Regions from separate parts of the Chitinimonas violaceus genome, predicted to be linked through region 1. Evidence: predicted binding sites of a transcription regulator. Region 1 holds the regulator's gene; each other region holds the start of a gene.
What was found. Region 1 encodes FNR, which switches genes on or off when oxygen is low (the NO sensors DNR and NnrR bind a similar motif). Its sites were predicted from a motif close to TTGATNNNNATCAA; they were not measured.
Positions count from the first base shown of each region.

Region 2: a site for FNR is predicted at 3,446-3,459, ahead of ACUHMQ_RS17975 (universal stress protein). Genes of this name have one in related genera too.
Region 3: a site for FNR is predicted at 3,586-3,599, ahead of ACUHMQ_RS08355 (GbsR/MarR family transcriptional regulator). Genes of this name have one in related genera too.

Region 1 is NZ_JBQXDJ010000028.1:42,960-50,738, reverse strand. It holds gene aroC (chorismate synthase) at 1-943, shown strand, start outside; gene ACUHMQ_RS11390 (hypothetical protein) at 1,066-1,245, opposite strand; gene ACUHMQ_RS11385 (hypothetical protein) at 1,408-1,683, opposite strand; gene ACUHMQ_RS11380 (DUF7931 domain-containing protein) at 1,857-2,327, opposite strand; gene ACUHMQ_RS11375 (sulfite exporter TauE/SafE family protein) at 2,333-3,007, opposite strand; gene fnr (fumarate/nitrate reduction transcriptional regulator Fnr) at 3,184-3,927, shown strand; gene ACUHMQ_RS11365 (hypothetical protein) at 4,149-4,442, opposite strand; gene ACUHMQ_RS11360 (LysR family transcriptional regulator) at 4,678-5,610, shown strand; gene ACUHMQ_RS11355 (hypothetical protein) at 5,601-6,311, shown strand; gene ACUHMQ_RS11350 (phasin family protein) at 6,424-6,996, opposite strand; gene ACUHMQ_RS11345 (HDOD domain-containing protein) at 7,201-7,779, opposite strand, start outside.
Region 2 is NZ_JBQXDJ010000075.1:4,409-12,187, forward strand. It holds gene ACUHMQ_RS17965 (HAD-IC family P-type ATPase) at 1-1,814, opposite strand, end outside; gene ACUHMQ_RS17970 (diguanylate cyclase domain-containing protein) at 2,277-3,161, opposite strand; gene ACUHMQ_RS17975 (universal stress protein) at 3,518-4,357, shown strand; gene arcC (carbamate kinase) at 4,530-5,465, opposite strand; gene argF (ornithine carbamoyltransferase) at 5,475-6,473, opposite strand; gene ACUHMQ_RS17990 (arginine deiminase) at 6,496-7,713, opposite strand; gene ACUHMQ_RS17995 (basic amino acid/polyamine antiporter) at 7,728-7,779, opposite strand, start outside.
Region 3 is NZ_JBQXDJ010000017.1:69,528-77,306, forward strand. It holds gene ACUHMQ_RS08340 (hypothetical protein) at 1-304, shown strand, start outside; gene ACUHMQ_RS08345 (cytochrome d ubiquinol oxidase subunit II) at 298-1,311, opposite strand; gene ACUHMQ_RS08350 (cytochrome ubiquinol oxidase subunit I) at 1,308-2,669, opposite strand; gene ACUHMQ_RS08355 (GbsR/MarR family transcriptional regulator) at 2,968-3,549, opposite strand; gene ACUHMQ_RS08360 (transporter substrate-binding domain-containing protein) at 4,165-4,980, shown strand; gene ACUHMQ_RS08365 (hypothetical protein) at 5,109-5,837, shown strand; gene ACUHMQ_RS08370 (substrate-binding domain-containing protein) at 5,871-6,854, opposite strand; gene ACUHMQ_RS08375 (hypothetical protein) at 7,028-7,779, shown strand, end outside.

The sequences.
Region 1 (7,779 bases):
CCACGTCACTCAGCGCAAAGAACCCGATACGGTTGAGATCCTTTCCGGGGTCTTTGAAGGTAAAACAACGGGAGCGCCCATTGGCCTGCTTATTCGTAACCAAGATCAGCGAAGCCAGGACTATGGAAAGATCGTAGAAACCTTTCGCCCCGGCCATGCTGACTATACGTATTGGCATAAATACGGCGTACGTGATTACCGTGGTGGTGGCCGTAGTTCCGCCCGCGAGACGGCAGTACGTGTGGCAGCCGGCGCCATCGCCAAAAAATGGTTGAAAGAAAAATACGGTGTCGTCATCCGTGGTTATATGAGCCAGCTGGGCGAAATCTCCATTCCCTTCAAAGACTGGCGTCATGTAGGCGAGAATGCGTTCTTCGCCCCGAATGATGATCTGATTGATCAGTTAGAAGCCTATATGGATACGATTCGCGGGGAACGGGATTCTGTGGGCGCACGCATTGAAGTTGTCGCAGAGAATGTGCCTGTAGGCTGGGGAGAACCTGTTTACGACCGTCTGGATGCCGATGTCGCCTATGCAATGATGAGCATCAATGCAGTGAAAGGTGTCGAAATCGGCGATGGCTTTGATACTGTCTCGCAACGCGGTAGTGTGCATGGCGATGAACTCACGCCTGAGGGTTTTGCCAGCAACCACGCTGGGGGGGTTCTCGGTGGGATTTCGACCGGGCAGGATATCTGCGTCAGCTTAGCGCTGAAACCTACTTCCAGCATTCCTCAACCCCGCAGTTCCATCGACAAAGCAGGTAACCCCGTCGAGGTCTCAACAACCGGCCGGCATGACCCTTGTGTTGGTATCCGGGCAACACCGATTGCAGAGGCGATGCTTGCACTGGTACTTATCGATCATGCACTACGTCACCGTGCCCAGAACGCCGACGTAGTAGTCAATACCCCACGTATTCCGGGCCATATCAAATCATAAGGGACTGCCTGACATTCCTTTTGCAGCAAGTCCAGCATGAAAAAGCCGACCCCAAGGTCGGCTTTTTCAATTTCATCCACACTAACACGACTGCATTCGTATTGGTTGTTTAACCAATACGCCTAGTTAGACTCAGCAGCGGCCGCCTCTGTAGCAGCGGTGGTGGCTGCGGCAGCATCAGTAGCCGGAGCAGCAATCACTTCAGCCGCTTTCGCCACAGGCACTTCCGGCGGAATAACCTCTTCCCTTTTACCGCAAGCAAGCAATCCCAAAGTAATTAGTACAACAACAAACTTGTTCATATTCCAACCCTTGTTCAATGTCCGTCATGCACAGTTGTCAGGAGCACAAAGCCCTGATCGCGGTTGCGCAATAGATCACGAACAGACTCTAACTAAGGCAACTACCAAAGAAAAAGCCGACCCAGGGTCGGCTTTTCATATGCGATTACTCGCTGCGCCAAATTATGGCTTTGGAGCTTCAGCTGGTGCAGGAGCGGCAGGCTCAGCGGCTGGGGCTGCAGCAGGAGCGGTAGGTTCAGCAGCAGGAGCAGCTGCGGCATCAGCAGCAGGGGCGGCAGGAGCAGCTGCTGCGTCAGCAGCAGGAGCGGCGGCAGCGTCAGCAGCAGGAGCTGCAGGTGCTTCAGCAGCAGGAGCAGCGGCTTCAGCAGGAGCTTCTTCCTTTTGACCGCAAGCGGCCAGACCCAAAGCGATCAGCGCAGCAACGAGGAGCTTGTTCATGGTTTTAACCTTAGTAAGTGTGAGTTCTAAATAAAACTTGTAAGCAATCGACCGTTGATCGAGGGCTTTGAAACCTTTGACGCATCAAATTCGACCGACGGCAAAATTCTAGCAGCTTTTAAGGAAAAAACCAGTGTCAAATTGCGGTGCAACATCAGCATCAACCTATCCTGTTAAATAGAAAGCCGGCGTCCCTCGCTCGGTGGCTCGGCCCGTGACCATAAATCATCGAATCGCTGTTGGCATAATGTTCGCACCGTTCCTGATTCACTCGCCTCACCACGCATGGAGGTAGGAAAAAAACGGCGCACTACTCCAGCCTCACTTAGCAGGAATTGCTCACCCGGTGCTTTATCAACTTCATTGCTTAGACGTATTTCTACAGCATGACCGAATACAGTTAATAACTCAGTCAGATGCGAACATTTACGCCAAAACCATGCATCATCGTGTAACAGGATTTTGACCCGCGCCAGATTCGATCCGGCCAGGAACTGACGGATTAATGTTGCCAATTCGGGTTTCTCAATACCGCTGCTACTTAAATCAGTATCAAACCAGTAAAGGCTCCGCTCAGCTTTGCTTATCAATTGCTGAATTTGATCCTGATAATCAAGCAGGGAATCAAAACTATTAGCAGACATAATCATTACCCAATGAAATAACGAAAGAGTCCAAACACACCATAAAGCGCGAGCAATAACCCAACAACTTGTCTAAGCCACACTTTCTGCCGCCAATGCAACAGTTGATTAGCTACCAAGCCCATCGCCATCAAGTTAGGCAATGTGCCCAATCCAAACGCTGCCAGGATAGCTGCGCCTGACAATGCAGAGCCACTCGCCAAGGCTGCCGTTGCTGCGGTATAGACCAAACCACAGGGTAGCCACCCCCATATTGCGCCGGCAAGGAGGGCAGCTGGCATGCTACGCAAAGGCAATAAAGCACTTAAACGGGGTTGAAGATGCCGCCATAACGGCACGCCAGCCCGCTCCAGCCGAGCCAACCAAGGCGACCATCCTGCAAGGTACAGGCCCAGCATCACAACCAATAACTGCGAGACCACATACAGGATTGTCTGCAAATATAAGGCTTGTGACGCCAATTCCAACGTTCCCGATATCCCACCAAGCAGCGCACCGATTGTAATATAGGCAGCCAAGCGGCCCAGATTCACAGCCAAAAGCAAATACACACGCTGGCCTGATATATTCAAGCCTAATGCAGTGACAAGGCCGCCGCACATGCCAAGGCAATGTACGCCGCCGAGAAAGCCCGCCAGAAACCACGCTGCCAAACCAACCAGATCTAATGTACCAAGCATAAGTAGAGTTTATTTCCAAGCCTCGTAGGCTTGTTTGAAGCGGCGCAAGGTCTGCTGCAAACGGGCTATCGAGGGTAAAACACAGCACAAAAACTGAAGTGTACGTTGGTGCATAGGAATTTTGAGCAACACATGCATTTCGCACCTACGCCCAATTCAGTGTTCGAGACCTTTTAATGTCCGGCATCCCAGAAGTCATTCCTCTCGTTGAACTACGTTCCAGTTGTGTTACGTGCAGCTTGCGCGAGCTATGCCTGCCTATCGGACTCGCTGCTGACGAGCTTGTCCAGCTTGATGAAGTTATCCGTCAGCGTGTCCCGGTGAAGCGTGGAAAAGCCCTTTTCCTCGCAGGCCAATCTTTTCATTCATTGTTTGCAGTCAGAACGGGTTTCTTCAAAACTACCATCCTGTCCGAAGATGGCCGGGAACAAGTCACTGGCTTTCATATGGCCGGGGAATTACTCGGTCTTGATGCATTGGGTGGGGGCAAGCATGCGTGCACCGCCATTGCTTTGGAAGACGGTGAAGTTTGCGAGCTACCCTTTACTCAGCTGGATAGCTTATCGCGCCAAATCCCGAGCCTGACACGACACTTCTACAAATTGATGAGTCGGGAGATTGTACGGGACCAAGGTATGCTGCTACTGCTGGGCAATATGCGGGCAGAAGAACGTCTCGCGGCTTTTTTGGTCAATCTGTCCCAGCGATTTGAAGCCCGTGGTTTTTCCGCCAAAGGCTTTCACCTTCGGATGACGCGGGAGGAAATTGGTAGTTATCTCGGCCTCAAACTTGAAACTGTCAGCCGAGCCTTTTCGCGCTTCCAAGCTGATGGCTTGATCAAGGTACACGGCAAACAGATCACCTTGCTGAACATCACCGCGCTAAAAGGGCTGCTCGGTACTTGCCATGTTGCCCAATAAGCCACAAAAACAAAGGCGACCAGATGGTCGCCTTTGTTTTTTTGTTTAAATTCGAGTTCCCAGAACCTGTTCAAAGAAACCCACTCACAGTCAACAGTCCAAGCCGTGCTTTGAAAAGTGGGCAATAGCTTGGTGCCTATGAATCTCCATACAGTCAGGATCAGGGCTTAGGTGCTGCTCTGCACCCTGCTGACAGCTACTCGCGACAGATCGCACAGGTTCTAAGGCGTCAGATGGGCTTCGCTATCATCTTGATGCGGCTTGTTGAAGTCGACAGGGCAATAACGATTGATCTCGCTACGATCCCGCTCGAAGAAGAGCGTTAGGCCACTCGACAGGCCAGCAAACAACCAACATACAAAAAAACCACATGAATAAGCCACAACACGGCTCTCAAATAAAGGCTCACCGCTAAAACTCAATTCGAGCGGGTCAAAGAGCGTGAAGAACAAACTATTCAAGATACCCGCTACCAGAAACGAGGGCCAAAGCACCAGGATAGACTTCAATTTCATGCGGTAGGTCTCCATGATCAGATTCCGATCTTGCGCCGGAACTGGAAAGCATCCTACTCTCGGCTTCGCCCAAGGAAAACCCCTATTAATCAATCACCTATTACTAAAACTGATGCTGCGGCGCAGCATCTATTCAGGCGATTCGATGAATATTTCAGCAAACTGAGCAGAGTCGACCATACTTCTATGGCAGTTGCTTGTTAATACTGAGCCTAACTACTTCGGAATCCTTGAAATGCGCTTGTCGCTCGATGCCCTGGTCGTCCTCGACGCTATTGATCGAAAAGGCAGTTTTGCCAGTGCTGCCAGTGAGCTACACCGAGTACCTTCAGCAATTACCTACACCATACAAAAGCTTGAACAAGATCTAGACGTACTGATTTTTGATCGCAGTGGGCATCGCGCCAAACTCACACCAGCCGGCCAGGAATTGTTGCGTGAAGGCCGACCACTGCTTGATGCCGTGCTTGCCCTTGAAGCACGGGTAAAGCGAGTCGCGACAGGTTGGGAGCCCGAACTGCGTATCGCGGTTGGTGATCTCATCGATTTCGATGTATTGCTGGAGTCCATTGCAGCCTTCGACCGCGTTGGTGGTGAAACACGGTTGCGTTTCCTACACGAAGGGTTCGGTGGCGTTTGGGATGCGCTGTATACCGGACGCGCCGACCTTGCTATCGGCGCACCGGATGAAGCACCACCTGGGGGCGGGTTTCGTAGCCAACCCCTAGGTTGGGTGGAATTTGTTCTTGCCGTTGCCCCACAACATCCGTTGGCACGTGAGCCACAACCGGTACCCATGCATATAATCAGAGCGCATCGGGCAATTAGCGTGGGCGATAGCTCACGTATTTTGCAGCCCCGCACATCCGGTTTATTGACCGGCCAAGCGACACTTACTGTCGCGAGCCAGCGCGATAAATTACGCCTGCAATTGGCAGGTATGGGTGTTGGCTTCCTGCCTCGGCGCAGCGCCGCCCCTTATCTGGCAAGTGGAAAGCTGATAGAACTACGTGCGGAGGAAGAAAAACCGGTCGCGCAACTGAACGTCGCCTGGCCCAGCAAATTACGTGGCAATGCATTACGTTGGTTTCTCGAACATCTCAGTAACGAGGCCATACGACGGCGGCTCTGTGAGCAATCCGAGCGGGATGATCTTATATGCGATTAATTGTAACGGCCGCACCGGAAACAGTGCAGACCAGACTGGAACGAGCAGGTTTGAGTAGCTCAGTCTGGAATGGCACTGGTGCAACTAAACCACCGCCAGACAAGCGTGAAGCCTCTGTATGGCTTTACAACGGTTCGACTTTGCCTGCCATCAAAGACCATGACCTGCTTATCTATGCAGCTACCCCCATACCCGACCAGCTGCCAGACAATGCCATTACCGTGGCATGGCAAGACAGTCCATTCGCCAGTCAGTATGGCTTTCAGTTGGCCGCAGGCGGAACTATCGAGATGTTAAAGCGCGCGGAAGATATCCTGGATACGCTTGCACCCATGCCCAGAGGATGGCTGCATGCCGGCGGGCACCTGGCGCCGCAATTCTTGTCGCAACTTGCACAGGAAGTAGGTAGTGGCTTATTGGGACTGGCCACAATGATACATACCATCCCCTTCGCCACATTTCACCCGCTCTGGGTTGGACAGCAACAATTACAAGCCAAGATTACAACGCTTGCTGCTGCCTATTTGCAAAACAGCCAGGATGAAGACTACCGACCGTTTCACGCCCAACCGCCGCTTTTTGACTTCATGTCGGTGCCGGTCAGTGATACAGACTCACCAGCACGCCGCTTAGCACACGTGCTGACGTGGCTTAGTAGTCACAGCAACTTTTCAAAGCCACCCCAACCAAGCAGACAATAAAAAACCCCACGCAAAGTCGTGGGGTTTTTGCTATCTGCTCGCCAACCGAAGCATGAATCTTTTCAGCACGTTATCGCGCCGACAGCCGACTCCCGCAGGTCAGCAGGTAGATTTACGCAGCAACATTCGGCGACGACTTGCGCGATGCGCTCTTTGCCACACCAGCGGCAGCCTTGGCCGAAGTCTCTGCAGCAGCAACGCCTGCCTCGGCAAAGTCACTGGTCACCTTCTTAGCGGTTTTGGCAACAGTGTCGTAGGCGGAAGCCGCGGTTGCCACTGCTGTTTTAACAGCAGAAACCATGATTTCAGAACCGGCTGGCGCTTGCTTCACCGCTTTGTCCAGGCTGGAAACCAAGTTTCTATTGAATTCAACAACCTGCTCTTCAACAAATGCGCCCAGCTCAGCTTGTGTGCTGCTGGTGGCTTCATAGACATTTTTTGCAACAGCCAGCGCCTTATCTACAGCAGGTTGCGAGATATACTGCTGCAACGCAAACAGGCCCTGCATATCTTTCACTTCGGAGAATGCCTTGGCGGTAGTGGTGTTATCGGCGATCAGATCGCGGGCAACATCGAGCTGCAGGGCAAAGAAACGCTCAGCACCGGCAAGGGCAATGTTAGACAAACGGATCGACTTTTCTACTTGAGCTTGGCCGAGTGCGGCGAAATCGGTGGTAGCAAACATTATGGTCTTCTCCTAGCTTGACATGGGTAGTTGCAACTGCGTTCAGATTAAAAAATCTTGCACCGCAGCATTAACCCATTATGAGGAGTACCATAATTAGAGTCAACAGATTTTGTGCAATGCACAAAATGATTGATTACTAATTTTTCGTTATTTAACAGCCACTTGAAAAGTAGAGCAAAAATGCTATTGCGGCGACGCAATTTAAGCAGGTGTTTTCTGCCGAATCGCTAAAATCGCTTGATTACGCAAAGTCTTACATAAGGACAATTCCTTGGGTCCCAACATCAAACTGCCCGCCTCGAGATTGTCGGCATAAAACACCCCAACGATCTTTCGGTCAATCACAACCGGCATCAACAAAAAGGTCTTTCCCGGCCCTATCTGCCGGAACCAAGCTGGAATTCGATTTTGTATCCCCGGATTATCAATATCCTCAATCAACATGTCGGCATTCTTTGCCAGCGTCACACGGAATACATCCGCACTATCGTCAAGCGGCAGGCTGAACTTTGGCAGGAACTGATCGATATCCTCGCCAAAGCCGAAACGACCCACAATCGCATTACGTTGCACACTACGGGTGGCAATCAATGCACGCTGCGCCCCCAAACTACGATAGAGGGTTTCCAGAATAATGCGCAGCAAATCATTCAGCTTGAACTCCCCGATCAAGGTCTCAGCCACCTCCTGAATGCAGTTCGCCAAGGCGTCGATAACCAAAGGCCTGTCTTTGACATCAGCTTTAATGGCATCAAGTAAAGGTGGTAGATCTGTAGGCGA
Region 2 (7,779 bases), on a different contig from region 1:
TCGACGCGGGCGAATACATCAACAGCGATGACAGCTTTGCGCAAAGCGGACTCATCTAGGCATGCCAGTTCGCCACCAGTCAGCGCTTGGCCGTCGTACCCGATGATGCCTAATTGGCGAGCAATAGCTCTTGCTGTTCCAGGGTGATCGCCAGTAATCATCTTCACGCGAATGCCTGCCGCGTAGCAGGTACGTACCGCAGCAATGGCACGAGGCCTGGGCTGGTCGAGCATGCCAACAAGGCCAAGAAACACCAGCCCAGACCCAATATTGGCATGTTCGAGTTGTTGATTGGGACCCAATTCGGAGCGTACCAATGCCAACACCCGCAAGCCATCATCTGCCATCCGAGTTGCTGTTGCTTGGATAACCCCTGAGACCAGCGGTAACTCATGGCCTTGGCTATCCAGCATGCTGGTACAAGCAGGTAGGAGTTTCTCTACAGCGCCTTTAACACAGATAACTTGTATGCCTTCAATCTCGTGCAGGGTGGCCATGTATTGACGGTCTGGATCGAAGGGTAGCTCGTCCAACCGGGGAAAAATCGTGTTCAGCGTGGTATCGTCCAAGCCTCCTTTGCGTGCCGCTACCAACAGCGCTGCCTCAGTGGGATCCCCTGCCACTGTCCAGTTCTGGCCTTCGCGAAGTAAACGTGCATCATTACAGAGCACACCTGCCAACAGGACCTCACGCAGCGCACCACTGACAGTGGCAGGTTGCTCGACATTGACAATGCCGCCAGACGGCTCATAACCCTGCCCGCTTACGGAAAAACTGGTCATGCCCGCCCAGATCTCACGGACTGTCATGGCGTTCTCGGTCAATGTGCCAGTTTTGTCGGAGCAGATAACCGTGGTACTACCTAAGGTCTCGACCGCGGGCAACTTGCGAATAATTGCTTGATGTTTGGCCAGGCGGGCTACACCGATAGCCAGGGTAATAGTCATCGCTGCCGGTAATCCTTCCGGAATTGCACCTACCGCCAGTGCAACGGCCGCCATGAACATGTCGAAGGTTGCCTCCCCACGTAGTACACCGATGGCAAAGGAGAGTGCAGCCAAGACTAGAATCACCAGCAGCAGATGCTTGATGAGCAAGTTCATTTTGCGCATCAATGGTGTTGTTAGTACTGGTGCCTGCGAGATTAGCTGGGATAACCGCCCAGTCTCCGTACTAACGCCTGTGGCAGTAACAACCCCTATACCCTGGCCGCCCACCACCAAAGTGCCAGCGAAAGCCATATTCTGCCGTTCTGCCAATGGTGTATCGATTAGCTGCACTGCCGTACTTTTGCTCACCGCTGCAGATTCACCCGTTAGGGTTGCTTCAATAGTACGAAGCGCTTTACTGGCGAGCAGGCGTAGGTCGGCCGGTACTTTATTGCCACTTGCAAGTACAACCAAATCGCCGGGAACAATCTCTATGGCATTTAGCTTGCGATGTGTACCGTCTCTGACCACTGTGGTTTCAGTAGCCACCGACTCTGCCAGTGCCATTAAGGCAGCCTCAGCTTTTCCCTCTTGGATGAAGCCAGCCAGTGCATTAATCAGCACAACACCAAAGATCACGCTAGCTTCGACCCATTCACCAAGTAGGACAGTAACCGTACCTGCGGTTATCAGTACCAGAATCATTGGTTGGAGGATTTGCGTGGCAAACCGTAATAGGGGGCTACGCTCGGACCGGCAGTTCAGTCGATTGGGACCATGAGTGCGCAATCGTTCAGAGGCGTCATGATCATCAAGTCCCTTATCTGGATCGACCTTGAGCAGCTCTGTCACCTGGGTCGCTTGTAGGGCGTGCCAATCAGACATGACCAGTTTTTCCTCACAGCTCTGCGCTGAATTGAATAGATATCAGTAGCTATTACCATCATCAATAGCTCCACGAGTTGGCGCTAATTCACAATCAATCCAGACTAAGAAATGGCGCACATACCATTATGATCGCGTCAGCAACTGCGAGTTCTGCACTAGATTTAAATAGGCGTACAGTGAATCACCTCGGGTGATTGTGAAGTCCGATTGATCTTTATTCCATATTATTTACGAAGAGGACGAAATGCGTCACTGCATGGAAGAAACTTAGATTGCCACAGTTTGGCAACAGAATTTGCTATCGTCCTGATGCACACTAAATAAATTGATGAATAGCATGTCAGTAACTAGGGCATGCAGCAATTGGCTTTCCGTCTGAGATGAGTGAATTAGCGGCCGAATGATAGTTATGCAATTGCGCTAGAGATACGAGACTAATGGGTTCACTGTCGTTCAGTCCTAAGTGTCCAATCGCCACCCGCTCCCACCCTGTGCTTTGACGCGGTACATTTCCGCATCTGCCTTGGCAAGCAATTCGTCTGCTGAACTTCCATCGCGGGGATAGAGGCTTATACCAATACTGGGATGGGTAAGGACTTGCAATTGATCAAAGACGAAGGGTTGGCTGATGGCTGTCACCAACTGGTTCGCTATAGCTTTCACATCATTAATGTCCGCCAAGTCTGTCACGAGCACAGTAAATTCATCGCCACCTAATCGAGCTACTAGGTCAGATTTTCTAACCGCACCTAAAAGTCGTCCCGCGACGGCAATCAACAGTTTGTCGCCAATAGCATGGCCAAGATTATCATTTACCGATTTGAAGTGGTCTAGGTCCAGGAACATTACTGCAAGCATCTTATGCTGCTTGGCTGCAGCATCAATGGCGCTAGCCAGCATATCAAGGAAGTACTGTCGATTAGCCAAACCAGTCAAACTATCATGGTACGCAAGGTGTTTTATTTTTTCGCGCTCATTACCCTGCGAAGTCATATCATGTTGAATGGCAATAAAATGAGTAATGGCCCCCTCATCATCAAATAATGGCGTGATAATCTGGTTGACAGTAAAGAGCGTTCCATCCTTGCTTCGTTCAACCAACTCGCCTTGCCAGGGTTGACCAGCAAGAATAGTTTCCCAGAGCACTTGATAGAATGCTGCGCTTTGGACGCCGGAACGCAATATATTAGGTGTCTTGCCGAGCAGCTCATCCTCGTTGAAACCACTAAGACGACACAATGCTTTGTTTACCCACACGATATGGCCATATCGGTCTGTAATCATGACTGCATTTGCCGCGGTGACAAAGGCCCGAATCAGTAGTTTTTGCGCTGTCCGCTTCATGGGACCCCTCGCATGTATCTACATCAGTAGTGCTGTAAACATCGGTTTTCTTTGCCAAATGTGATGTCTGGATCAGCAGTTGCAATACTGAGCTTTTCCTATTCTCCAAGTTTGTTAGTTATACAACTAAATTACAGCTGCAGATATCCTCTACCACCTTGACTTGAATGGTGGGAGACATACGGTCATACCCCCGCTTTACATATCAGAAATGGATCCTAATCTGAATCCGGTGCATGGAATGGGCTCCAGTTGTTCTTCGCACTTTCTTCAATATCGCAAACTTGATCTTGATCAAATCCAAATGGCTTTATTGAGGGTAAAACAGAGGCGTAAACATAACAGGAGGCAAGAACATGAGCTACAAGAGTGTATTGGTTCTCGTAGATAGTGGACCACGAGTAGCAAAACATGTCAGTTTTGCACTCAAGTTAGCTCAGCAGCATGGCGCACGACTAACAGGGTTGTATGTGACAGATCGCCCAAGCGAAGTTATCGGTTTCAATGGTGACCGTGTACCCGAGGTCTACGACATTCTGCAGCGCAACCTAGAGGTTGATGCTGCCAAAGCGCGTGCAATATTTGAACAAGAGGCAAAACAGGTTGATGGCGTACAAACCGAGTGGCGCCAATATATCGGCTCTGCCATCAACACAGCTTGTGTCAATGCCCGGTATCATGATCTGACGATCCTAGGACAGGATGATCGCAAGTATCTAGGGCGAAATACGCCATCCGGCTTACCGCAAGCAATTGTTCTTGGCTCAGGTAAGCCTGTGCTGGTATTGCCCTACGCAGGTGAATTCGATTTACCTGGCCATCATATTTTGATTGGCTGGGATGCGGGACGCGAAGCAACAAGAGCGGTTGCCGATGCATTGCCACTATTGGCACGCGCTCAGCAAGTAACAGTTATGATCGTCAATCCTCAGGTCAGCGAGCATGGACATGGCGAAGTGGTTGGTGCGGATATTGCAGTTTTTCTGGCTCGGCATGCCATAAACGTCGAGGTGAAGCGCGAGTCAGGCTTGAGCCGCAATGTTGGTAATACCTTGCTGAATTCAGCAGCGGATATGAATGTGGACCTGATCGTAATGGGACTATATGGGCATTCGCGGTTGCTGGAATTGGTATTGGGCGGCACGAGCCGAACCATATTGCAGACAATGACTGTCCCTGTACTACTGTCTCACTAATTGCCTACTTCCAAATACCTGGATCGCCCGTTCTACTATCAACCGTAAGCGCCAACAAGCTTTTGTACTGTCAAGCTGTTCGCAATCGGTCCTGTTTCGAACGGGCCAGACGATAACAACAAGTGGGGTGCCCTAAAACACTAGCTGCCAATGCTGATAAAGGATGGGAGTCTCATCTGTGTTTACATGGCTTGGCAAGGTCGGGGGTGATCAGGGTACCAGCAGTGCCTGCCAGCATTTCCTCTATCTGGTCCAATAGGCCGATAACGGCCCTCTTACCTGTTGCTTGAACGAATTGGCACGCGGCCTGGACTTTAGGCGCCATGGAGCCCGTCGCAAATGACTCGGCACAAAGCAATGCAGGTGATGCATTCTTCAACACTCGCTGATTAGGCTGCTGCCAATCAAGATATACGCCTTCTATATCGGTTGCGATGATCAAACAGTCGGCATCCAGGTTTTGCGCCAGCAGACTGCTACACAAGTCTTTGTCAATTACAGCCTCGACACCTTGTAATTTGTGGCTACCTGAAATTCGCGTCACGGGGATACCACCACCGCCCGCAGCAATCACAACGGCACCATGATCCAGTAACCATCGAATTGGGGCCAACCCGACAATACGCAGTGGCTGGGGAGAGGCAACTACGCGGCGAAAGCCTGCGCCATCGGCTGCCATCGTCCATTCTCTATCTGCGTTGAGATGATAAGCCTCATCCCGTGTATAGACCGGTCCAATTGGCTTCGTAGGATGTGTAAAAGCTGGGTCGTTCGGATCAACCTCTACCCGTGTTAACAGCGTGGCAACGGTACACTCGGCAGGCAGCAGATTGGCAACCTCTTGCTCTAGCTGATAACCGATCATGCCTTCAGTTTCGGCACCAAGCACATCCATGGGGTAGGGTGGCACGACGCCATAGGTTGCACCTTGCAAAGCAAGCAACCCAACCTGAGGTCCATTGCCATGGGTGATTAGCAACGTGTGCTCATGTGCCAAGCGAGCAATCTGAGCGGCTGCACAACGGATATTTTCCAGTTGATTCTGCGCACTTAACAACTGCCCGCGCTTGAGTAAGGCGTTGCCGCCCAATGCAACAACAATTTTCATGGACTTTTCTTATGCAAGCGTGGCAACCAGGACCGCCTTGATGGTGTGCATACGGTTTTCAGCTTGAGTGAATACGATGGATGCTTCGGATTCGAATACTTCGTCTGTCACTTCGATTTCCGCAAGACCGAAGCGTTCATAAACCTGCCGGCCGATTTCAGTTTCCAGGTTATGAAAAGCGGGCAGGCAATGCATGAAACGCGTATGCGGCTTACCTGTCGCCTGCATTAGCGCTGTGGTTACCTGATAGGGTAGTAGTTGGTCGATACGCTCTTTCCAGACTGCCTCTGGTTCACCCATCGAAACCCAAACGTCGGTATCGAGGAAATCAGCGCCTGCTACGGCTATCCTCGGATCCGTTTCGATCGTAATGCGAGCACCGGTTGTACGCGCCAATTCGCGCATTTGCGCCACTAGTTCAACAGGTGGCTGCAGATTGGTAGGTGCCGCGATACGCACGTCCATGCCCATTTGAGTGCCACCGATCAACAACGAGCATCCCATGTTGAAACGGGCATCGCCCAGATAGCAAAACGATAGTTCGCGCAGTGGGCGTTCACCAAATTCCTCCATCGTCAGTAAATCAGCCAAGACCTGCGTTGGATGCGCTTCATCGGTCAGACCGTTCCAGACAGGTACGCAAGAAAATCGCGCGAGGTCCTCCACGACGCTTTGGTGAAACCCCCGGTATTCAATGCCGTCATACATTCGGCCCAGAACACGTGCCGTATCTTTGAGTGACTCCTTGTGGCCCAGTTGCGAACCTTCAGAGTCAATGTAGGTAACATGGCCACCTTGATCATGCACCGCGACTTCGAAAGCGCAGCGCGTTCTTGTCGAGGCTTTTTCGAAAATCAATGCAATATTTTTACCTTTCAAACGTGGATGTTCAATTCCTGCACACTTTGCACGCTTGAGTTCTGCTGCCAAGTTCAGCAGGAAACGGATATCCCTCGGTGAGAAATCCTTTAAGTCCAACAGGCTTCGGTTGCGGAGGTTATAGCTCATGATATTTTCCTGGAGGGATGGACTAGATTGGATCGCGTTCGATGGGACAACTCATGCAATGGCTCCCACCACGACCACGACCTAGTTCACCACCCGGAATGGTGATGACTTCAACACCCGCTTTGCGCAGCAGTGTGTTGGTATAAGTATTGCGGCTATAAGCCATAACTACGCCCGGAGCTAGAGCAAGCAGGTTATTGCCGTCATCCCATTGCTCACGCTCAGCCTCGAAAGCATCACCACCCGTTGCCACCACCCGCAATTTTGCCAACCCCAATGCTTGTGCGACGACATCCAGGAATGGCTGCTGTTCTGTACGTACATCCAGCGTACCCTCCTTCGTACCCGGCCGAATGCTGTGCACTCTTATTGCATTGACCATTTCTGGGAAAATGGTCACCAGATCCACATCACAAAAGGTGAACACGGTATCCAAATGCATTGCACCACGGCACTTGGGTATCTGCGCAGCTAGCACAAGGCTCGCTGCACCTTTGGCGAACAAGGTACGAGCCAGCTGGCTGACTGCCTGAGGCGAGGTCCGCTCGCCCATGCCTATCAGAACGATACCTTTTCCAATCGGCATGACGTCACCACCTTCAAGTGAGGTAATGTCCTGTTGATACCCCATATCTTCTTGCCAAATTTTTGTAAGACCTGCAAACAGAGGATGGAAACGATAAACCGCCATTGTCAGCAATGTTTCCTGTCGACGAGCAGGCCAATACATCTGGCCGGGTATTACGCCATCAAACACCCAGGCGCTGCTATCGCGCATAAATAGAGCGTTGGGCAGTGGCGGCAACAATAGACCCTGGTAGCCTGTACACTTGGCCAGCAGCCCTTCCGCCTCAAAAGGCAATTCCGCATGAGTGAGCCCACCAATCATATAGTCGGTCAGTTGCTTTGGCGGCAATGCTTCCAACCAAGGGCGTAGTTGTCCAGCAAGCTCCTGGTCCACAAAACCACCCGCAAGCTTGCGATCGAGCAGCCAAGCACGTGCTGCGGGGTTGGTAACCGTATCAGCCAACAAATCGTGCAGATCCAATACTTCGACACCACGCTCAATCATTGCACTTGTGAAGACATCATGATCGTTGCGCGCCTGTGAGACCCACAATACATCGTCAAAGAGCAATTCGCGGCAGTTGGCAGGAGTAAGTCGTTTTTGAGCAAGACCTGGCCGGCACACTAAGACTCGACGTAGCCGCCCTATTTCTGAGTACACACCTGTAGACATGGTGACTTCCATTCTTATAAGCCAAGTTTATTCGTTGACAACAGATAAACTGCTACCGCAGCCAAC
Region 3 (7,779 bases), on a different contig from region 1:
TGTAGCGCCCCCGCCAGCCCCCGCCCCCGCTGCGCCTGTACCGGCTGCTGCTTATGAAAGCGCTGCCCATCAGGCGGAACCGGTACCCCGCTCCAAACTCATGCGCGCACCGGTTGTTGCCCCCCTGGTGGCGGATACGACGGCTGCACAGATTGAAGCGTTGATGAGCCAAGGGGAAGTGCGCCAGGCTCATCTACGCTGGTGTGAACAACGGCAACGCCAGCCGGATCTCGATCAACAGATACGCCCAACCTATCGCGATCAGCTGTTGCAGCTGAGTTGTCCCTCAACGCTGGCTCAGTAGTAGCTGAGCGCTTTCGCCTTACCCCAGAACACCCGGTAAGCAAAAATGGTGTAGGCGATGATGATTGGCAATACGAAGCAGATGCCGATAAACATGATCATCAGAGATTCCGGCGCGCTGGCTGCCTGCCAGATGGTAATGCGTTGCACGACCAGATAGGGGAACAGGCTGTAGGCAAGGCCGTGGAACGCCAGGATGAAGATACCCACGGTACAGGCAAATGGCACCCAGCACCATTTATCCTGTGCGGCGGGCATATGGGCCAGACTGCGATGGATCACCACAAACAGCGCAGCAGTCATCAAGGGAATCGGCGCCAGCAGAAAGGCATTGGGAAACGAGAACCACTTGGCGAAGATTTCCGGGCTGACGATAGGGGTGGCGATAGAGATCGCTGCCACGCCTGCGGCTGTCAGCCATACGCTCTTGCGCGCCCAGCTTACCGCCAGGGTCTGTAATGCTCCCTCGGTTTTCATGATCAACCAAGTCGCGCCCAGCAATGCGTAGCCAGAAGCCAGCGCGAATGCGGTGAACAGGGCAAACATGGCCGATTCCCAGCGCCATTCAAAGCCGACTATGTAAAACCCCAGCATGCCGCCTTGCGCCAGCGTTGCCAGTAGCGACCCGGCATAAAAAGCGCGGTTCCACCAAGGTTTGTGGTGGGCGTGCGCTTTGACCCGAAAGTCGAAGGCGACCCCCCGCAGGATAAGCCCGAACAGCATCAACGCCACCGGCAGGTAGAGTGCGGTAAGAATGACACCGTGGGCAAGTGGGAATGCAACCAGCAGGATGCCGATACCCAAAACCAGCCAGGTTTCGTTGGCATCCCAGAAAGGGCTGATCGACGCGATCATGGTGTCTTTGTCGGCATCGTTGGCGCGGCGAAGCAGAATGCCGACCCCCAGGTCATATCCGTCGAGAATCACATAAGCGAGCATGGAGAGGCCCATCAACGCCATAAAGGCGATAGGCAACCAGCCGGCGGGTGTGGAAAGATCGGGTGTCATATGGCGGTTCCTTCAGCGATAGTCGGCTGGGCGGGGAGGGGTACGGCATCCTTTTCGTTTTTTACCTGTCGGGCTTTGCGGGCCAGGTAGAAGATGACGGAGATGTAGGCGACGATGAGCGCCGTGTAGAGCGCAAGGTAGGCAATCAGCGTTGTAGCAATCATGCTTGCCGGCACTTTGCTGGCAGCTTGCGCAGTGGTGAGTACGCCGTACACGAGATAGGGCTGCCGGCCGATTTCTGTGACGTACCAGCCCGCCAGGGTGGCTACCCAGCCCGAGAAGGTCATGGCGACGAGTATTCTGGCCATCCAAGGTGCCGGTTCACCCCGCCGCCTTAACTGCCAGCTGGATAGCCAACTCGCGGCAAGCATCAGCATGCCTATGCCGACCATCAGGCGGAAACCCCAGAACACGGGCAGCACGGGCGGGTGTTTGCCTTCGAATTCATTGAGCCCCCGTATTTCTCCATTCAAATCGTGAGTGAGGATCAGGCTGGCAATCTTGGGGATACCGATAGCGTATTGATTGCTGCGGGTTTCCTTGTCCGGCAGAGCGAACAGCAGCATGGGCGCGCCACGTTCGGTTTCCCATACCCCTTCCATGGCGGCGACCTTGGCGGGTTGGTGTTGCAGGGTATTCAAGCCATGCTGGTCTCCAACCACGATCTGCAAGGGGATCAACGCGGCGGCGAGATAGATGCCGGTCTTCATTGCTGCCAACACGCTGGGGTCGCGATCGTTACGCAGCCAGCGGTAAGCGGACAAACCTGCCACAAGGAAGGAGACCGTCAAACCCGACGCCAGCAACATATGGGTAAGCCGGTAGGGCATGGAGGGATTGAACAGAATGGCCAGCCAGTCAGTCGCGTGGGCCTTTCCATTGATCATCTCGAACCCGACAGGGGTCTGCATCCAGGAGTTGAGCGACAGGATCCAGAACGCCGATATCGATGTGCCGAAAGCGACGAGAAAGGTTGCCAGCGTGTGCACACGGTTCGACACACGATTGCTGCCGAACAGCATGATGCCGAGAAAGCCTGCTTCCAGAAAAAAGGCAGTCAGCACTTCATAGGCCAGCAGCGGCCCGGCGATATTGCCCACGGTTTCCATATAGCCCGGCCAATTGGTGCCGAATTGGAAACTCATGGTAATGCCGCTGACAACGCCAAGCGCAAAAGTCAGTGCAAAGACCTTCACCCAGAAGCGATAGGCCAGCATCCATTTGGTGTCGCCAGTGCGGTTGTAACGAAGTTTGAAGAACAGCAGCACCCAGCTGAGGGCGATGCTGATGGTGGGGAAGAGAATGTGAAAACTGATATTGGCGCCAAATTGTATGCGCGCCAGCAGCAGGGGGTCCATGATGCTTGCCTCAAGTAAGAACGACGGTTTTGCCTTGCCTGCCAGGTATTTTGAAGGACCGCAGCCAAGTACTAGGAGCGGTGCTTCAAGATGCCCGGCGGGGCGATGACGGCTGATAAAACAAAGCAGGGCGGCAGGGGGACCAGGCGTTTGCGATGTCCCCCCACCGCGTTAGCCTGCATGCCGTCAGCTTGGTTAGAGCCTGTTTTCGACTTTATGCGTAGCTGCGATCAGGGTCATGTGCTGCTCTGCGGCCTGATGACAGCCATTTACGAAAGATCGTAAGCAGGTTCTTAGACTAATCAGTCGTTTTTTGCTCCTCTGATGTTTTGCTGCCCATACCAAGCAACAGGCGGTCTTTGATTTCCAGCAGCTTGGTTACTTTGCCACCTAGCTTCATCAGCTGGGCCAGGGTTTTTGAGTCGAGCTTTTGCACATCGCTGAACCACTCGGTAGTGAGTTCAATCAGATCGTGCATTTCCTTCATACGATCTTGTGCGTGTTTTTCAGCATCGGTGGCCGGTTCCGCCATCAACGCATCACGGAGCATCGACAGCGTAGGGTCGATCTCGCGCTTGCGCCGCTCTTCGGCGAGCGTACGGAAAATAGCCCAGACATCCTCGGGGGCCGAGAAATACTCACGCCGATCCCCCGGCAGATGCTGAAGTTTCACCAGTCGCCAGGACATCAGCTCTTTCATGCCCATGCTGATATTCGAGCGCGAAAAACCCAGCGCTTCGGCCATCTCGTCAGCATTCAATGGGCGCTCAGATATAAACAGCAGGGCATAGATCTGGCCTACTGTACGGTTGATACCCCATCGGCTGCCCATTTCACCGAAGTGCAGCACAAAGGTCTGGACGAGTGGTGACATAGTCATTGCATTTCCTGAATTTTCAGTAATTCTTGAAATATCTTAACTTACATCAAACCGAATGTGAATATATTGATGTAGGCGGATGGAGTGACAAGGGTCGGAGAGGCTGAGAGGTACTGTTTCGTAGGGGTGCTAAGCCATTGGTTCCCGCCTTGGGGAGTGAAGAGCCTGGTTAGAACTGGTTTACGATCTTGCTGCGTAGCCATGATCAGGGCTTCTGCAGCTGCTCGAGACAGATCTCTGTAACAAGCGCTTAAGAGCCATTAACAAAACCCTTCTGGCGTTGTTGTGTAAGCTTGCCGTAGCCACCTGTCTACGCTTGCGTGCCTAGCCAGAATCACTTAGCTGGGTTTTGTGAGCGACTCTAAGATTGGGTGAAATAGGTTGCGATAATAGTGATGTATTTCTTGGGGAATGACCGGATAGTGAATTTTTATATTCCAGTATTAAAGTCACCCCAATTAATGTAAAGGCTTGATTGCTTGCTGGGGAAAATCGCAATGCGACTTCCTCCAATGGGGCTTACCGCAGCTAGCACAATGCCTAATATCTAACAGTAAGGACACGGGCATATAATCGCAGATTGTAATCTGCTGTCTTTGCTTTGGATAATTAGTGATGAAGTTGAACATTATATTTTCGGCCTTACTTGGCCTGTTGTCATTAAGTGCTGCAGTTGCTGATGATTTGGATGAAATTAAAAAGCGCGGTACCTTGGTTGTAGGTGTAAAGAAAGCCACACCACCATTTGGTGAATATAATCCGAAGAGTAAAACCATTTCTGGCTATGACGTGGATTTTGCCATGGCGATTGCTAAACAGCTGGGAGTGAAAATCGTTGTAAAAGGTTTGGAGCCGGCACAGCGTATCCCCAGTTTGCAAAATAAAGAAGTGGACATGATTATTGCTACGCTGACTAAGACTCCGGAGCGTGAAAAAATCGTTGATTTTAGTCATGGTTATTTTGTTACATGGCAGAAGTTTGTTACGCCTGTTGGTCGAGTAAAGAAGATTGAAGATCTCTCAGATAAAACAATTGGCACGGTTACAAGCTCTACAACAGAGAAGCAGTTATACCGTGAAATACCAGGTGTAAATGTCGTTCTGTTTTCGGATCATGACAAAGCCTTTGCGGCACTCAGTAAGGGTATGTTGGACGCGGTAAGCGCGGAAGAGCCGATTCTTGCTGGTCTGTTGAACAAGATGCCTAACAAGGAAAAGTTTGAAATCCCAAATCTGAGTCTTTCGTTCGAGGTGTTCGGTATTGCTGTACGCAAGACTGAGCACAAAGAGGAAAAGCGTTTACTGAAGGAAGTGAATAAAACCATTGTTAGTATGGAAAAATCGGGTGAAGCCAGCCAGATTTTCTCGCGGTGGTTTGGGCCGGATTCAAAAGCACCAATAATCCGTATGTTCCAGATCAGTGCCAAATAAGTTAGATATGCATCTTTAGTGATCTTTTCTTGAGTAGTTGTAAAGCCTGTTAATGATCTTTTTCCGAAAACAGATCATTAACAGGCTTTTTGTATGGGAAGCAGGTACAACGCATAAGGAGTAGATATATGACAATTGGGCAGCCATTTAATCAGCAGTTCAAGGCTGGCGATGTGATATATGGCATCAGCCAGGCTAGAGCACCTTATGTGAATTCGTTACCTGCCGGTGTGGCGCACCATTTGCGATCCGTGGGCCAATTCTTGATTTGCGATGAATTCAATAACCGGACATTTGGTCGGGTTCCTGTACAAGATTTTGGTGTGGGCGAGCCGCCGAGCACTAAAAACAACATCAATGCTAACTTGGCTCATCATAAGCAAGTGGATTATTTGAGCCCATTGCAAAAGGCAGCCTTGCAGGAATACTACGATGCGTTAAAGGGGACGCGTTATGCACCGCTTGAGGCAGTGAAAACACAAATCAGCACGCTGCTGCAAAAAGGGAACCAGAATACTGAGGATATTATCTTCAGACGAGCATGTAAGTTTGGTCTGCAATTTGTTATCCAGCAACGGCGGGGGACTGTCCATTTTGCATTGGATGTGCCACCCCAGTTCGGTATACCCGGTAATCGTATCGACAGTCTGGATGTAGTAACCCGTGAGCAACATGCTGGACATGTCCCTATCACCACTTCTGAATTGCGTTGCTGTTATCGCAATCGTAAAGACTGGGTGCCAAGCGGACGACTGAAGTTTTATTTCCAGTTACAGGAAGTCAACCCACCTTGGGTGGATGATCCCGCTGTCTGGGCAATATACGAAGCGCATCGTATCCAAAAGGGGAAGGTTTGATACAGCAGGCTCAAGCTGGCGGTGTTTCCCTGTTTATCGATTGCCTTTCAAGATCACATTTGCTTGTGATATCCGCTCGGGGATTTTTTCACCATTGGCCAGTTTATTCAGGTTTTGATAAGCCAGCCTTCCCATCTGGTCGAAGTTGAGCGACACATAGCCTTGTACCAGTTGGTCATCTATCAACGCTCGCTTTTCAGGTGAGATTGCGCCGACCGCCACGATAACAATGGGTTTCCCTGTTTTGGGGTCGGCAGTAGCCGATACCATCATGGTGCGAAAGGCACTTTCGTCCACAATGGGCCAATGCCCCACGGCAATCAAGACATCAATCTTGGGGTTGAGTACCGCCATCTTGGTCTGTCTGATCGCGAGCTGATCGTCGTCATTGGTATACGACGGGCTATCGCTGGCTTCAGTCCAGCCATTTATGCCGTTCAACGGCTGATTTTTTGGATGGGCGCTGTTACCACTCAGCTCCTGGCGTGCGCCAGTCATGCGATCGGTAAGGTTCGGGTTTTGCCGGCCAAGGTGTTGGCCACCGGTCATGAACGATACCGTGCCGCCGTGGGGTAGGAATTGTTTGGCGAGTTTGGCCAAATCACGACCAATCTCGAAGTTATCGGGGCCGATATAGCTTGTTCGGAATTTGCTGTGCTTGGGTTCGAAATCTGAATCGAAGGTCACAACTGGAATATGTTTCGCCACGATTGCCGGCATGACCTTGTCCGCGAGCCAGTCTGAATTGGTTACCGATACGGCGATACCATTCAAGGGTTGGGCGGCAGCCTTGGACAAGGCATCACCTTGCTTGCGGAAGTGCTCGGGTCCTTGCTCGCCGATATTGATTGCTCGGTCGTCATTCTTACGTGCTTCGTCTTCAAATCCATGAAACGCGGTAGCGAAGTTGGGGTCATCGATGCTTTTGCCGGCGAAGCCAAATACCCTCCCTTGAGCCAGGGTGGGCATGGCGGCTGTCAGCATGAATATCAGTGCCAGGAAGGTGGTTTGTTTCATTCAAGATTCTCCCTTCATGGCATGGCGCAGATTGAATAAATTCATTCTAGGTTGAGTACGCAGGAGGGATGAAATCAACAGCCTCAACCTATTAAGCCCTGACCGTTTGTCACAGTCGTCTAAAGTGTGTGGAATGCCTAACCGATAAGTCGAACAACAAGGGGGAATCCGTCATGAATATCAATGTCTCCAATACATCCTTGCCCGCGATGCTTAACAGCGCAGCGAATACTGACCAACGTACGGTGGCTCAGCGTCAGCAGGGGGGGCAGGGTAAATCCCCGCTTTCGCTCGACAAGCTGGAAAATTTGGTCAGCAAGCGCATTGAGCAGCTCAACAACAGCATGACGGATATGGCGCAAAAGCTCGTGAAAGGCTTTACCAGCTTTCTGCTAGGCGACGCAGCAGAGGGGGCGCAAATCCGCTTTGAGGACGCATCACTCGCCAGCGAATCGCGCTTTGGCGCAGTCAGCTTGAGCCAGCAAGACGAAAATGGCCAAGTGCAAGCGGCAGGATTCAGCTTGCAGGAAGCCAGCATCTTCAAAGGCAAAGGTGTAATAACGACGGCCGATGGCCGCAGTTTTGCGTTTGAAATGGAAATCCGTTACAGCGCTTCAATCGAATCTGCTGCAGTAACGCAAAATCGTAACAGTCAGGTTCAAGACCAAGCAGCAGAGCAAGGCGACTACAGCTTGCCGGATTTCACCGAATTTGCAGGAACGGCGGCAGATTTGTTCGACCGTTTGAGCAATGAACCAGTACGCATGCCATTCCAGATTCAACAGCCAGATCTGACCGATGCCGAGGCGTCTCCGCTAATTGGCGACCTCGCGCTACGCCTGCTTGGCTTGCCGGGTGGCGACCGCTATCTCGATCTGTTGCCACAACAGACAACTAGCGATGATAAGCAGAAAGCTGGCAAGGT